One region of the Klebsiella sp. KE9456 genome, then DNA from elsewhere that is predicted to be linked to it. Evidence: predicted binding sites of a transcription regulator. Region 1 holds the regulator's gene; each other region holds the start of a gene.
The links. Region 1 encodes Fur, which represses iron uptake genes when iron is present. Its sites were predicted from a motif close to ATAATAATGAGAACNACTATCAA; they were not measured.
Positions count from the first base shown of each region.

Region 1 (4,203 bases):
CCCGCCAGTGCCGCCACGAACTCGCCGTTATGCAGTTCAAGCGCCTGCACTGGCATGTTGTAGCGAATTTGCACCCCCAGCTTTTCTGCACTGCGATAATAGGCATTGACGAGAGCTTTCCCGCCGCCCATAAAGAAGGCATTGGTACGTGCTACATGTAGCGCGCCGGAAAGAGGGGGCTGAAAGTTAACGCCGTGCTGGCGCATCCAGTCGCGACATTGTGAAGAGGTACGGATCACCAGTCGCGCCAGCGCTTCGTCGGTATTCCCTTCGGTAACGCGGCGGAGATCCTGCCAGAACTCCTCTTCGGGATAGCTCTCGACCAGCACATCCTGCGGCGCATCGTGCATGCAGCGTAAGTTGCGGGTGTGTTGCGAATTTCCGCCGCGCCACTCCCGGGGGGCCGCTTCAAGCAGCAGCACGGAGGCTCCGCTCTCACGGGCGGTCAAGGCGGCACATAATGCGGCGTTGCCTCCGCCAATCACCAGGACATCAATCATCGTATACTCCATTACTATTTAACTGATTGTTAAATTTGTAATTAAAATGTATACGTATAAGTTGTGTGGGCGCTATGAGGCTCTGCTAAAGAGTTCTTTAGTTAGCGTAAAGTGTTGCTCCAGGCCAACCGCCTGTATCTACCAGGTGACGCATGACCTTCGTCAGCACGACGCGGGCGGCGAGGCCCGCAGGGGTAAGCTCATCATCAGAAAGGCTGACCAAAAAGTTGGGGCGACTCAGTATCGGATTGTGGATGCCGATCACTCTGAGCGCCTCTTTATCAAGATGAGAAATTGCGGCGCCTGGCTGTAGCGTGGCGCCGAGCCCACTACGAACGGCGTGCATCAACAAGGTCAGGCCGTCAATTTCTGCTGTAATTTCAACCTGAAACGCATTTTCCTGACAAATTGCTTCCAGTCTGCCACGCAGACCATGACCGGGACTGGGCATAATCAGGGGAATACTGGTCAACTCTGCTGGGGTGATGATCTCATCAGAAATTTCAGCCAGCAGAGCGTGTGCGCCAATCAGAAACAGTCGCTCTTCAAGAATCGGCCTGGCGCTCCAGCGCAGCATTTTCTCTTTCTGGAACACCACGGCTAAATCAATCTGCCGGGTATTGATCATCCGTTCCAGATTACCGGAAAGGCTTTCCACCAGATGCAGACGCACATCCGCATAGTTTTCCCGCATCGCATGGATAAAAGGTATGCCGAGGACAGAGGCGGTGCTGGGGGCCATGCCGACGCTGACGTGTCCTGAGAGACGCGCTTCCCGCGCGGCGAGAATAGCATCGTCAGCATGACGCAGCGCCAGCTGAGCCTGGGAATAAAAGGCCAGTCCGGCACTGGTGGGCGTTACGCCGCGAGAAGTGCGTTGCAACAGGCGAATGGCAAGTTCGTTTTCCAGCCGCGTCATCTGCTGGCTGAGTGCCGAGACGCCGATATTAAGATCGAGCGCCGCACTGCCCATACTCCCGGTTTCCACAATACGGACAAAGTAGCGTAGCTGGCGAAGCTCCATTTCGATTCTCCGGAAGAGGTCAGACAGAACTTACATGAGATTAGCACAGGGATGGCGGGGAGCGCGTGGGCGAGTTCAACAGATAAAAAAGCCAGCCTGATGCGGCTGGCTTTTCAGTGCGACATATTACTTGGTGTCGTGAGCGTGCTCATCTTCGCGGCAATCGCCTTCCGCACAGTGGCCGTACAGGTACAGGCTGTGGTTAGTCAGACGAATACCGTGTTTGGCGGCAATTTCACGCTGGCGCGCTTCAATGGAATCATCACTAAATTCGATCACTTTGCCGCAATCGAGGCAAATCAGGTGATCGTGGTGATGTTGCTGCGTCAGTTCAAAAACGGATTTACCGCCTTCGAAATTATGGCGGGTAACGATGCCAGCATCGTCAAACTGGTTCAGTACGCGATAAACGGTTGCCAGACCAATTTCTTCCCCCATATCAATCAGGCGTTTATATAAGTCTTCCGCGCTGACATGATGGTTATCCGGTTCCTGCAGGACTTCCAGGATTTTTAATCTCGGAAGGGTCACTTTCAGGCCAGCTTTCTTTAATGCGGTATTGTTGTCAGTCATGCGGAATCTGTCCTGTTGCTAAACGATCTACTTCCATGAGCGGAAGTAATACAGAGAATAACCCGATGTAATGCGTATCATTATAGAACTGCCATGGCGAAATGAAAACCGCAAGCATCGGGCCTTGTATACTGTCAAAAACGAGGCATTCGCTGCAAAAGCACTTTACGTGACCTCGTTAAATCAGAGGACATTGTACAGATATGTGATTAAAAGTTAAAAACTTGTAGCTATATCTTTGATTGCTTTTGTCTATTAATGCAAAAAAATCTGTCGATTATGTTGTTTATCCCCTCACTAATTCAAGTTGCAGGACAAAACGGTTAACCGTTTTGAACAGCGCTTGCGCTGGCCTCGCAGGGCAAGGCCCGGGGATGAGCGAGTATTGTCAACGCAGATGCAACAGACCGTATGACGGGTACAGACTCAGGCATTCTTGATTTCTTCAAGATGCAGTTCTTCAGAAATCTGTTTTACCCATTTGTCGACACGTTCATTAGTCAGTTCCGGCTGACGGTCTTCGTCGATAGCCAGGCCGACGAAGTGGTCATCATCGACCAGGCCTTTAGACGCTTCAAAATGGTAGCCAGCTGTCGGCCAGTGACCCACGATAGTCGCGCCGCGAGGCTCAATGATATCGCGGATAGTCCCCAGCGCGTCACAAAAATATTCTGCGTAGTCTTCCTGATCGCCGCAGCCAAAGAGCGCGACCAGCTTGCCATTGAAATCTATCTCTTCCAGCGTAGGGAAAAAATCATCCCAGTCGCATTGGGCTTCACCGTAATACCAGGTCGGGATGCCGAGCAGCAGAATGTCGTGGCCTTCCAGATCTTCTTTGCTGCTTTTGGCAATGTCGTGGACTTCAGCAACATCTTTACCAAGCTGCTTTTGAATCATTTTTGCAATATTTTCGGTGTTGCCGGTGTCGCTGCCAAAAAAGATGCCGATGATAGCCATGAGTAAAATAACCTCTTGAAACTTAATGATGTGGTAATGGCTTAATGCCTGCAGATAAGGGCAATCATAGCAGAACTGAGAAGGGCGCGGAAACAGCAATCGCGCCCAACTGCACACTCTGCTACATGAAAGGTTATTTTTTGAAGGTTTCAGGCGTTATCGTGGCTGCGCATGGCCGCCAGTTGGTTCATCAGTATCTCTTCTATCAGATCGCTGCGGGTCATACGACGGGCTTCGGCCAGCTCATTCAGCTCATCGACGATATCGGCATTCAGTTTTAACTCAACGCGCTTCAATCCGCGAACTTTATCGCGTTTAAGCTGATTGCGTTTATTGATGCGCAGTTGTTCATCGCGTGAAAGCGGATTGGTTTTCGGTCTACCCGGCCGACGCTCAGTTGCGAACAAATCTAATGTCGTACGGTCCGTTTGTTCTTTTGCCATGATTCAGAGTGACTTCGGGGGAAACAAGCTGTCGGGTATAGCCGACGCAGATAGCGCGCCATCATACATCAGGCAATGCGATGCGCCAACGACCGCAGACATTCTGCCGCGCGGTCGGGCAGATTTTAGCCAGTTATGCGCCGAGGGTGAGCAAATATCGGCGAATTGCCCGTATCACGGCCTCCGGCTTTTCGGCATGCACCCAATGCCCGGCACCGGCAATGACGTGCGCCCGGGCCTGGGGAAATTGCGCCAGCAGGGCATCGCGGTAAGCATCGGTCACGTAAGGGGAGTTGCCACCGGGGATAAACAGCGCCGGGTGAGGCCAGGCCGGGATAGTTTGCCAGCCGACGATATTGTCATACTGCTCCCACAGAGCCGGTACGTTAAAACGCCACTGGCTATCGACAAAAGACTTCAGCAGAAACTGAATCACCCCTTCTTCGTGAAGGTGCTCGCGCATAATCACTGCTGCCTGTTGGCGAGTACTCGCGCCGGCATCGGTTACGGCATTGATGGCGGCGAAGATTTCATCATGACGGCGGACGTGATAATTCACGGGGGCGATATCAATGATCACCAGACCTGCAATGCGTTCAGGAGCCAGCGCGCTTAGCGCCATGACCGCCTTGCCGCCCATAGAATGGCCAATAAAGACCGCTTTTTCTATCTGACATTCATTGAGGGTATCCAGCAGATCCTGCGC
Region 1 covers NZ_JBDYQK010000005.1:167,569-171,771, reverse strand. The annotation lists gene tcuA (FAD-dependent tricarballylate dehydrogenase TcuA) at 1-500, opposite strand, end outside; gene tcuR (tricarballylate utilization LysR family transcriptional regulator TcuR) at 598-1,524, opposite strand; gene fur (ferric iron uptake transcriptional regulator) at 1,651-2,097, opposite strand; gene fldA (flavodoxin FldA) at 2,524-3,054, opposite strand; gene ybfE (LexA regulated protein) at 3,204-3,497, opposite strand; gene ybfF (esterase) at 3,631-4,203, opposite strand, start outside.

Region 2 (4,203 bases), on a different contig from region 1:
CAACCATAGGTATTAAAGCAGCTTGCGACATACTCGCGATCAAACAAGTTATTCACATGCAATGCCACGTTGGAACCCGTCATACCGACACGTGCCAGATCGTAACGAACCAACGCATCGACGACCGTGTAGCTTCCAACCTTGAAGGAGTTCGCCGGATCGCCATAGCTGGAGCCAGTGAAACGTCCACCGGCCCCCAGCGTCAGACCGGACAATGAACCATCAAAGAAGGTGTAATCACCCCATAGTGACGCCATATGTTTTGGCACCTGAGCAGGCGTATTCCCTTTGTAGCTGGTATCTGTAGTGTATTCAGCATCAGTGTAAGTATAAGATCCCACGACATTGATACTTGCCGACAGCGCCGCTTTCGCTTCAACTTCCACACCACGAGAACGAATTTCACCACCAGCAACGGAGAATATCGTGCCGTTTGGATCCGCCATCAAATTATTCGTTTTGGTCAACTGGTACACAGCACCAGTAATGACAATCGGACGGTCGTTCGGTACATACTTCACGCCGGCTTCGTATTGCTTACCTTTAGACGGCGAGAAAATATTACCGGTTGCCCCCGTTTGTGAAGCTGGCTCAAATGACTCACTATAGCTGAAATAAGGTGTTACCCCATTGTCGAACAAATAGTTAACACCGCCACGCCAGGTAAATTCTTTATCGTTACGGGAATTCTGAACGCCAGAATCACGGTTTAAAGAGTCCTGCTTCGCCCAGTCGTAACGCCCACCGAGGGTCACCAGTACTTTATCCCACTGCATTTGATCCTGTACATACAGACCAGTCTGCTGCTGTTTATTCAGTACCTGATATGCGCCAGACGGCCCCGGATGTGAACTGAAATCAAAGTCGCCGCGATCAAGATTATAAATATCAGACGGCGTGACAGAACCTGCGTAACCAAACCAGGAATTGATATCATTACGCATACGCATATAGTCAATGCCAGTCAGCAGCGTGTGCTCTAAAGCTCCGGTCACAAACTTGCTTTGCAGTTGCGTATCGACAGAAAAGTTCTGTAACTTCTCGCTATCAATCACGTATTGACGAGTCAGCGTGTGATCCCATTGTGATTGTGGAATACTGGCACAAGGGCTGTTATTCGGATCCTTTGTATAGAGAGGATCCGAACACATGCCATAGCCATAAACGCTGTTCTGCGAGACCTTGTTTTGCGCATAGCGCAGGTTCTGACGCACGGTAAAGGTATCGTTGAACTCATGGTCAAAGCTGTAACCCACCATTTTCTCGTTACGAGAGTAAGTATTATTGTCAGCACCTTCATTGAAATCAGTGGGAAGACGCTTACCGTTCGGCAATGTCGTTACCGTTCCCTCTTTTGGCAGCCAGCCGTAATAACCCGTCTCCGGCTCGTTCTGGAAGTAAGAGAGGAACGTAAAGTTGGTTTTATCATCCGGACGCCAACTGAAAGATGGTGCGACTGCATAGCGTTGTTCTTTCGAACCTTGTTGCTGGGCATTCGCAGAACGGGCAAGACCAGTTAAGCGATAAGAATAAACACCGTCATCATCCAGCGCATCACTAAAATCGAAGCTGGTCTGGAACAAGCTGTCGGTACCCATCTTAAATTGAACTTCTTTCAGCGGTTCCGTTGTCGGACGCTTGCTGACCATATTCAACAAACCACCTGGGTTACTTTTTCCGTAGAGAACGGAAACCGGGCCCCGCATGACTTCAGCGCGCTCCAGCATGTACGGATCAATCACTGCGTCATTGTAGAAATTGCCCTGCATCTTCAGGCCATTCAGATAGTTATTCTGGCTTTGGCCGTCAGCGGCGAAACCGCGGATAATCAGGTAATCATATGTGTTAGACGCGCCACGCGTTCCCACAGCGACACCTGGCGTGTAGCTTAGCGCTTCTTTCACCGATTTAGGCTGATGCAGCGCCATCTCCTCCGCGGTCACCACAGAAATAGACTGCGGCACTTTTTGAATGGGGGTATCCGTTTTGGTCGCCGTAGCGGATTGTCTGGCCGCGATAGTCGCCGCCGGCCCCCAGGCGCTCTCTTGTGGGGCTGGTGCCGCGGTAACGGTGATGGTGTCTTCTTTCGGTTCAGTTGCTGCCTGCGCATAAACAGACATGCCGCTAACCGCTGTGGCTACTACCACTGCGAGTTTACGCAGCGAGTGATTTTGCTGAGCAGTTTTTGGACGCGCCATGAGGATATCTCTAATAGAATTGAATGATAAAGAAAACGAGAATTATTATTATGCCGAATGGAATAATAGGCGAAAAATGGAATATATGGCAAGGAATATGCCCCCGAAAAGGAGGCGATGCTGAATAAATAACCAGACAGTTATTATGGAGTTACATTTCCGTTAGGCAGTTTGTAGTCATCATACTTCGGGCTGCAGATACCCAACTCATTACGGCAATATGGCAATATAAAGAAAAAACCCCGGCAGCATCGATAACGATGCCACTGGGGTTTCTGAACGTCGCCAACAAAAAGCGGCTTTAAGGCTTAAGCGAGTAATTATTTACTGCCAAACATCTCTCTAATCCAGCCCGCGACGCCGTCGCTTTTCTCCTGCTCAGGCTGCTGATTTTGCTGCTGTTGCGGCGGCTGCCCGGAAGACTGATTGAACGGGTTATTCTCCTGCTGCTGCTGGAGCTGCTGCTGTTGCATCTGCTCTCCCTGGCGACAGAGCTCATCCGGCGACGTTGTCCATACCGGCAGCGAGCGCATCCCACCGCTGCAAACGAAGTTACCGTTACTGTCGATCCCCATATCCACCACATCTTCCGGCGCCGTCAGATCCAACGGCGTTGGGGTTTCGTTAGCCAGATAGCGCTGATAAATCGACATCGCGCCGCTCGCACCATAGAGCTTCGTCGGCTGGTTATTATCGCGCCCCACCCAGGTAATGGTCACCTGGCTACCGTCAATACCGGCAAACCAGGTATCGACGTTATTGTTGGTGGTCCCGGTTTTACCCGCCAGATGGAGTCCGGGATATTTCGCGCCCAGTTGACGACCGGTACCGCGCTGCACCACCTGCTGCATAGTCCATAAGGTCATGTAGGCGGCCTGGGCCGGAACCACGCGCTCCGCCTGCGGATAGCTCTGATACAGCACGGTACCATCTTCGGCGATAACCGAACGCAGCGCCGACAGCGGCGCGCGGTTACCGCCGCTGGCGATGGTCTGAAACGCCTGAGCCACTTCTATCGGCGTCAGGTTCAGTGCCCCCAGCAGCATAGACGGAACCGCATTAAGCTGATCTTTCGATACCCCCAGTTTTGTCCAGGTATCAATCACCGCCGGTAAACCCAGCGTCATGCCGAGGTTCACCGTCGGCACGTTCATTGAACGCGTCAGCGCATCCACCAGCATCACTTTGCCGCCATCGCTATAACGATGATCATCGTTTTGCGGCGACCACGTCTGGCCGTTAGACAAATGAATGGAGATTGGCGCATCGGCAATCCAGGTGTTGAGACGATACAAATTCGGCTGACTCAGGGCGGTTAAATAGGTCGCCGGTTTCGCCAGAGAACCAATCGAACGGCGTGCCTGCATCGCCCGGTTGTAACCGGCAAACTGCGGTTCCGCGCCGCCGACCATCGCCCGCACTTCGCCGGTAAAGCGATCGACTACCACGATCGCGGTTTCCAGATCCGGCAGCTTACGCTGTTTTTTCAGTGCCGGAATACCGTCTATCGCCGCTTTTTCCGCCGCATCCTGCGCGACGGGATCGAAGGTGGTAAAGATCTTCACGCCGGAAAGATCTTTCACTTTATCGCCCAGCTTCGCCTGTAGCTCCTGACGTACCAGTTGCATAAACGCGGGCTGCGGCGAGATCACCCCGCCACGCGGCTGCACCCCCAGCGGACGCGCACTCAGCATGTCATACAGTTCCTGATCGATAATCTTCTGCTGTTGCAACAGACGCAGCACAAGATTACGTCGCTCCAGCGCCAGCTTCGGATTACGCCACGGGTTATAGATCGACGCGCCTTTCACCATCCCCACCAGCAGCGCCTGCTGATCAAGGCTCAGCTCTTCCACCGGGCGGCCAAAGTAATACAGGCTTGCCAGCGGGAAGCCGCGAATTTCGTTGTCGCCGCTCTGACCGAGATAAACTTCGTTCATATACAGCTCAAGGATGCGATCCTTGCTATAGCGCGCATCGACAATCAGCGCCATATAGGCTTCAT
Region 2 covers NZ_JBDYQK010000002.1:269,977-274,179, reverse strand. The annotation lists gene fhuA (ferrichrome porin FhuA) at 1-2,198, opposite strand, end outside; gene mrcB (bifunctional glycosyl transferase/transpeptidase) at 2,519-4,203, opposite strand, start outside.
Region 2: fhuA (ferrichrome porin FhuA) is a predicted target of Fur. The motif match lies at 2,222-2,244, and genes of this name have one in related genera.

Region 3 (4,203 bases), on a different contig from region 1:
TTATTCTCGGCAATATTCTGGCCATTGCCCCGGAGGATATTATTCAACTGGCGGCAATTGGTTTTATTTCGATGGTAATTCTGCTGCTGAAGTGGAAAGACCTGATGGTAACCTTTTTCGATGAGAACCACGCCCGTTCAATTGGCCTCAATACCCGTGGGCTGAAACTGTTGTTCTTCACGTTGCTGGCGGCCTGTACCGTGGCGGCACTGCAAACCGTCGGCGCATTCCTGGTGATTTGCCTGGTGGTCACCCCCGGCGCCACCGCCTGGCTGCTGACCGACCGCTTCCCGCGCCTGCTGCTCATTGCCGTGGCTATCGGTAGCCTGACCAGCTTTTTCGGCGCGTGGATCAGCTACTATCTGGACGGTGCGACCGGCGGCATCATCGTCGTGGCGCAAACGCTGCTGTTTTTAGTCGCTTTTGTTTTTGCACCGAAGCACGGCCTGCTTGCCAGCCGTCGTCTCGCCAGGAGGTCCCATGCTGAACGTGCTGCTTGAACCTTTCCAGTTTCCTTTTATGGTTAACGCCATACTGGTGGCAATGATTGTCGCCGTTCCCTGTGCGCTGCTTTCCGTGTTCCTGGTGCTGAAAGGCTGGGCGCTGATGGGCGACGCCATGAGCCATGCGGTATTTCCCGGCGTCGTGGTGGCCTATATTGTCGGCGTCCCCTTCGCCATCGGCGCGTTTATCGCCGGGTTATTCTGCGCTATCGCCACCGGTTACCTCGATGATAACAGTCGCATCAAGCGCGACACGATCATGGGAATTGTGTTTTCCGGGATGTTCGGCGCGGGTCTGGTGCTGTACGTCGCGATTCAGTCGGAGGTTCATCTCGACCATATTTTGTTTGGCGATATGCTGGGTATTTCGGCCAATGATATTGTACAAACGTCGCTGATTGCGCTGCTCATCGCCTTAATTATCGGCCTGAAGTGGCGCGATTTTCTGTTGCACGCCTTTGATCCGCAGCAGGCCAGGGCCAGCGGGCTGCGCTGCGGGCTGCTGCACTACGGGCTGCTGTGCATGATTGCGCTGACCATCGTCGCAACGCTAAAAGCCGTGGGGATTATTCTGTCGATTTCATTACTGATCGCGCCGGGGGCAATCGCCCTGCTGTTGACACGGCGCTTCGTCAGCGCTCTGTTGCTGGCAGTGGTCATTGCGGTGAGCTGTTCACTGGGCGGCGTGTGGTTGTCGTTTTATCTCGACAGCGCCCCCGCGCCGACCATTGTGGTGTTGTTTACCCTCCTGTTTGTTATCGCGTTTGTCAGTACGTCGGTTCGCGATCATCGAACGCTGTCAGAAGCACCAGGCCGCGGCTAGCGCCGCCGGAAGTGCCTGGAATAAAACAGGCCCCCTTGCCCTTTCAGGGTGAGGGGATGCTCCCGAAAGCGCTACGCAGCGCGAGCCGGGGCTATTTTTTAGACCGGTACTTTTCGGGAAGCGCGGGGACAGGGCGTTTATCATCAATCAGATGGCGAAATGTCAGGATCGGATGACGCCAGAGCATTCGCGGCCCGGCCCAGCGCATAATCTGCTTCATCTCTTCGCGTCTCGCGGGTTGATAGCAGTGCACCGGACACTGCCTGCAGGCGGGTTTTTCTTCACCAAATACGCACTTATCCAGACGCTTGTCCGCGTAGGCATTAAGCGCCCGGTAATGTTCAGCGTCGTCGCTGGCATCCTGACAGAGGCGCCGATAGAGCGAAATCATACTGCTAATGGTCTTTTTTTCCCGCGCAATACGTTTCCCCGCCATAGACTGTTCCTCACCAATAAAGATGCATTAATAATACACGTTTAAAGAGAGCAATGTCACTCACTACTCCCTGAGGAGTATGCCGGTTTATCCACGTGTCCCAGCGCTTTGTCCGGGAAGCAAACGTCGCGAACCCGGCGTTTCAGTTCGGCGGCATCGGGAAAACCACCATCCTGCTTACGCTCCCAAATTTGTACCTCATTAACCGTCACCACGAAAATCCCGCCGGTTCCCGGTACCAGCGTCACCGAGCCAATATCGGTACTGAAACTGTGCAGCAATTCCTGGGCCATCCAGCTGGCGCGCAGCATCCAGTTACATTGCGAACAATAGGTAATGGTAATAGCGGCTTTGTGACTCATCGCTTTCTCACTGTCAGTAAAGGGGTAAATTGTAAACAACTTGCAGATTAATTGAGAAATAATCAATAATTTTGTTGCAAACGATAATACCTATCATTACCATTCGCGATAATTAAGTATGGAACAACATGTCCAGTCATGGAATAACAGGACACACCTGCACTCTGGAAGTAATGCGTGGGCCAATACTAATAATTATCAAGGCGTGGCTATTATGTATATCTCCACTCAATCAACAGCATGGTTCAAGAAAAGCCTGCTGGTGACCTCTTTGCTTGCAGCAATCTATCAAACTTCTGCCGGGGCGGCAGATACCAACACGAAAGCGGCCAGCAATACCGCCTCTGAGGATAGCTCGGAACAGATGACCGTGACCGCGCCAGCCCCTGTGCTAAAAGCAGGCAGCGAGCATTCCATCAGCGCTCAGGAATTGCAGGATAAAGGCGCCAACGATTTTGGTTCCATTATGCGTTACGAACCGTTGATTAGCGCGACCGGCGCCAGCGGCGGTTCCGGCAACGGTAAAAGCGGCTTCGACCGCGGCGGCTATACCGGCTACAACATTCGCGGCATGGAAAGCAACCGCGTCGGTATCGACGTCGACGGTATCGCCCAGCCCAATGCCACCGGGCGCAGCTATGCCAGCCGCGCAGGCCTCAATACTTTCGGAATGGGGCGCGACTACATCGACCCGTACATGTACGGCAGCATTGATATTCAGTCCGGAGCGACCTCGATCGATACCCCCAACAACGCTATCGGCGGCAACGTCTCTTTCCGTCCGAAATCCGCCGATGACTATCTGCATCCGGGGAAAACCAGCGCCTTCGGCTACCGCAGCGGCTATGATTCCGCCGACCGTAGCTGGCACAATGGCGTCACGGTCGCTGGCGGCGATGAAACCCTGCGCGGCATCTTCGTCTACAGCCGTCGCGACGGTCAGGAGACGGAAAATAACAGCGGGACGCTTGATTCATACCCGGCAAACTGGCACTCGGACGCGTTTATGGCGTCCGGGATCTGGCAGCCGAATGACGAACACAAGCTGACCAGTACATTCGATTATTACCATAAAACCAACCATACCCATTACGACGCCTGGAACTCCAGCGGCAGCAGCATCATCGGCACCACCAACCAGACCAGCCAGACCCGCCGCTGGGGCCTGAGCCTGAAAGATGACTGGACGCCGATGAATGACTATATCGACGGCGTATCAACCAAAGTCTACTACCAGCATACCGAAGCCCATGACTGGACTTATATGCCGGACAGTATCACCCGCGCGATGCAAACAGTGAGCTCCGACTACGATACCGATACCTGGGGCATTCAGAGCGCGCTGGTAAAATCGATCGGCCGCCACGACCTGAGCGCCGGTTTTAACGCCAGCACCACCAAAACTCAGCGCCCGCTAACCCAGTCGCCAACCCCTGGCGCCTACAGCGTGATTATGCAACCGGACGCCGACAGCCGCAGTTATATCGTCGCCGGTTTCGTGCAGGACCAGATTAACTTCGACCTCGACAGCCATAATTTCGCCGTTATCCCGGGCATTCGTGTGGTACATCAATCGACCAAACCGGAAAATCTCTCCGACCTGGCCAACAACAGCAGCGTGCTGACGGGGTCGGCGGTCTCGACGCTGTATGGCAAGAACGCCGATACCCAGGCGCTGCCGTCGTTGACTTTCCAGTACGATATCACTCCTCGGCTGATGACTTACCTGCAATATAAGCGCGGGGCGCAGTTCCCCAACGCCAGCCAGCTGTATGGCTCCTGGAACCTCGGCTCCAGCTATGCGGCCAGTCAGCAGTATGCACTGATCGGGAATACCGATCTGAAAACCGAAACCAGCGATAACCTCGAGTGGGGGATGAAGGGCGAAGTGACGGAAGGCATTACCATGCGCACCGCGCTGTTCTACAACAGCTATAAGAACTTTATCGCCTATACCCGCTACACCCGCGCCAATAACCCAACACAGTTCACCAATGTGCCGTCGAACATCTACACCATCTACCAGGCGGAAAACCGCGATAAAGCCTATATTTACGGCGGCGAAATTAGCGCCAGATT
Region 3 covers NZ_JBDYQK010000001.1:435,536-439,738, reverse strand. The annotation lists gene sitC (iron/manganese ABC transporter permease subunit SitC) at 1-500, shown strand, start outside; gene ABK821_RS01990 (metal ABC transporter permease) at 481-1,326, shown strand; gene ABK821_RS01985 (nitrous oxide-stimulated promoter family protein) at 1,418-1,762, opposite strand; gene ABK821_RS01980 (SelT/SelW/SelH family protein) at 1,819-2,124, opposite strand; gene ABK821_RS01975 (TonB-dependent receptor domain-containing protein) at 2,339-4,203, shown strand, end outside.
Region 3: ABK821_RS01975 (TonB-dependent receptor domain-containing protein) is a predicted target of Fur. The motif match lies at 2,205-2,227, and genes of this name have one in related genera.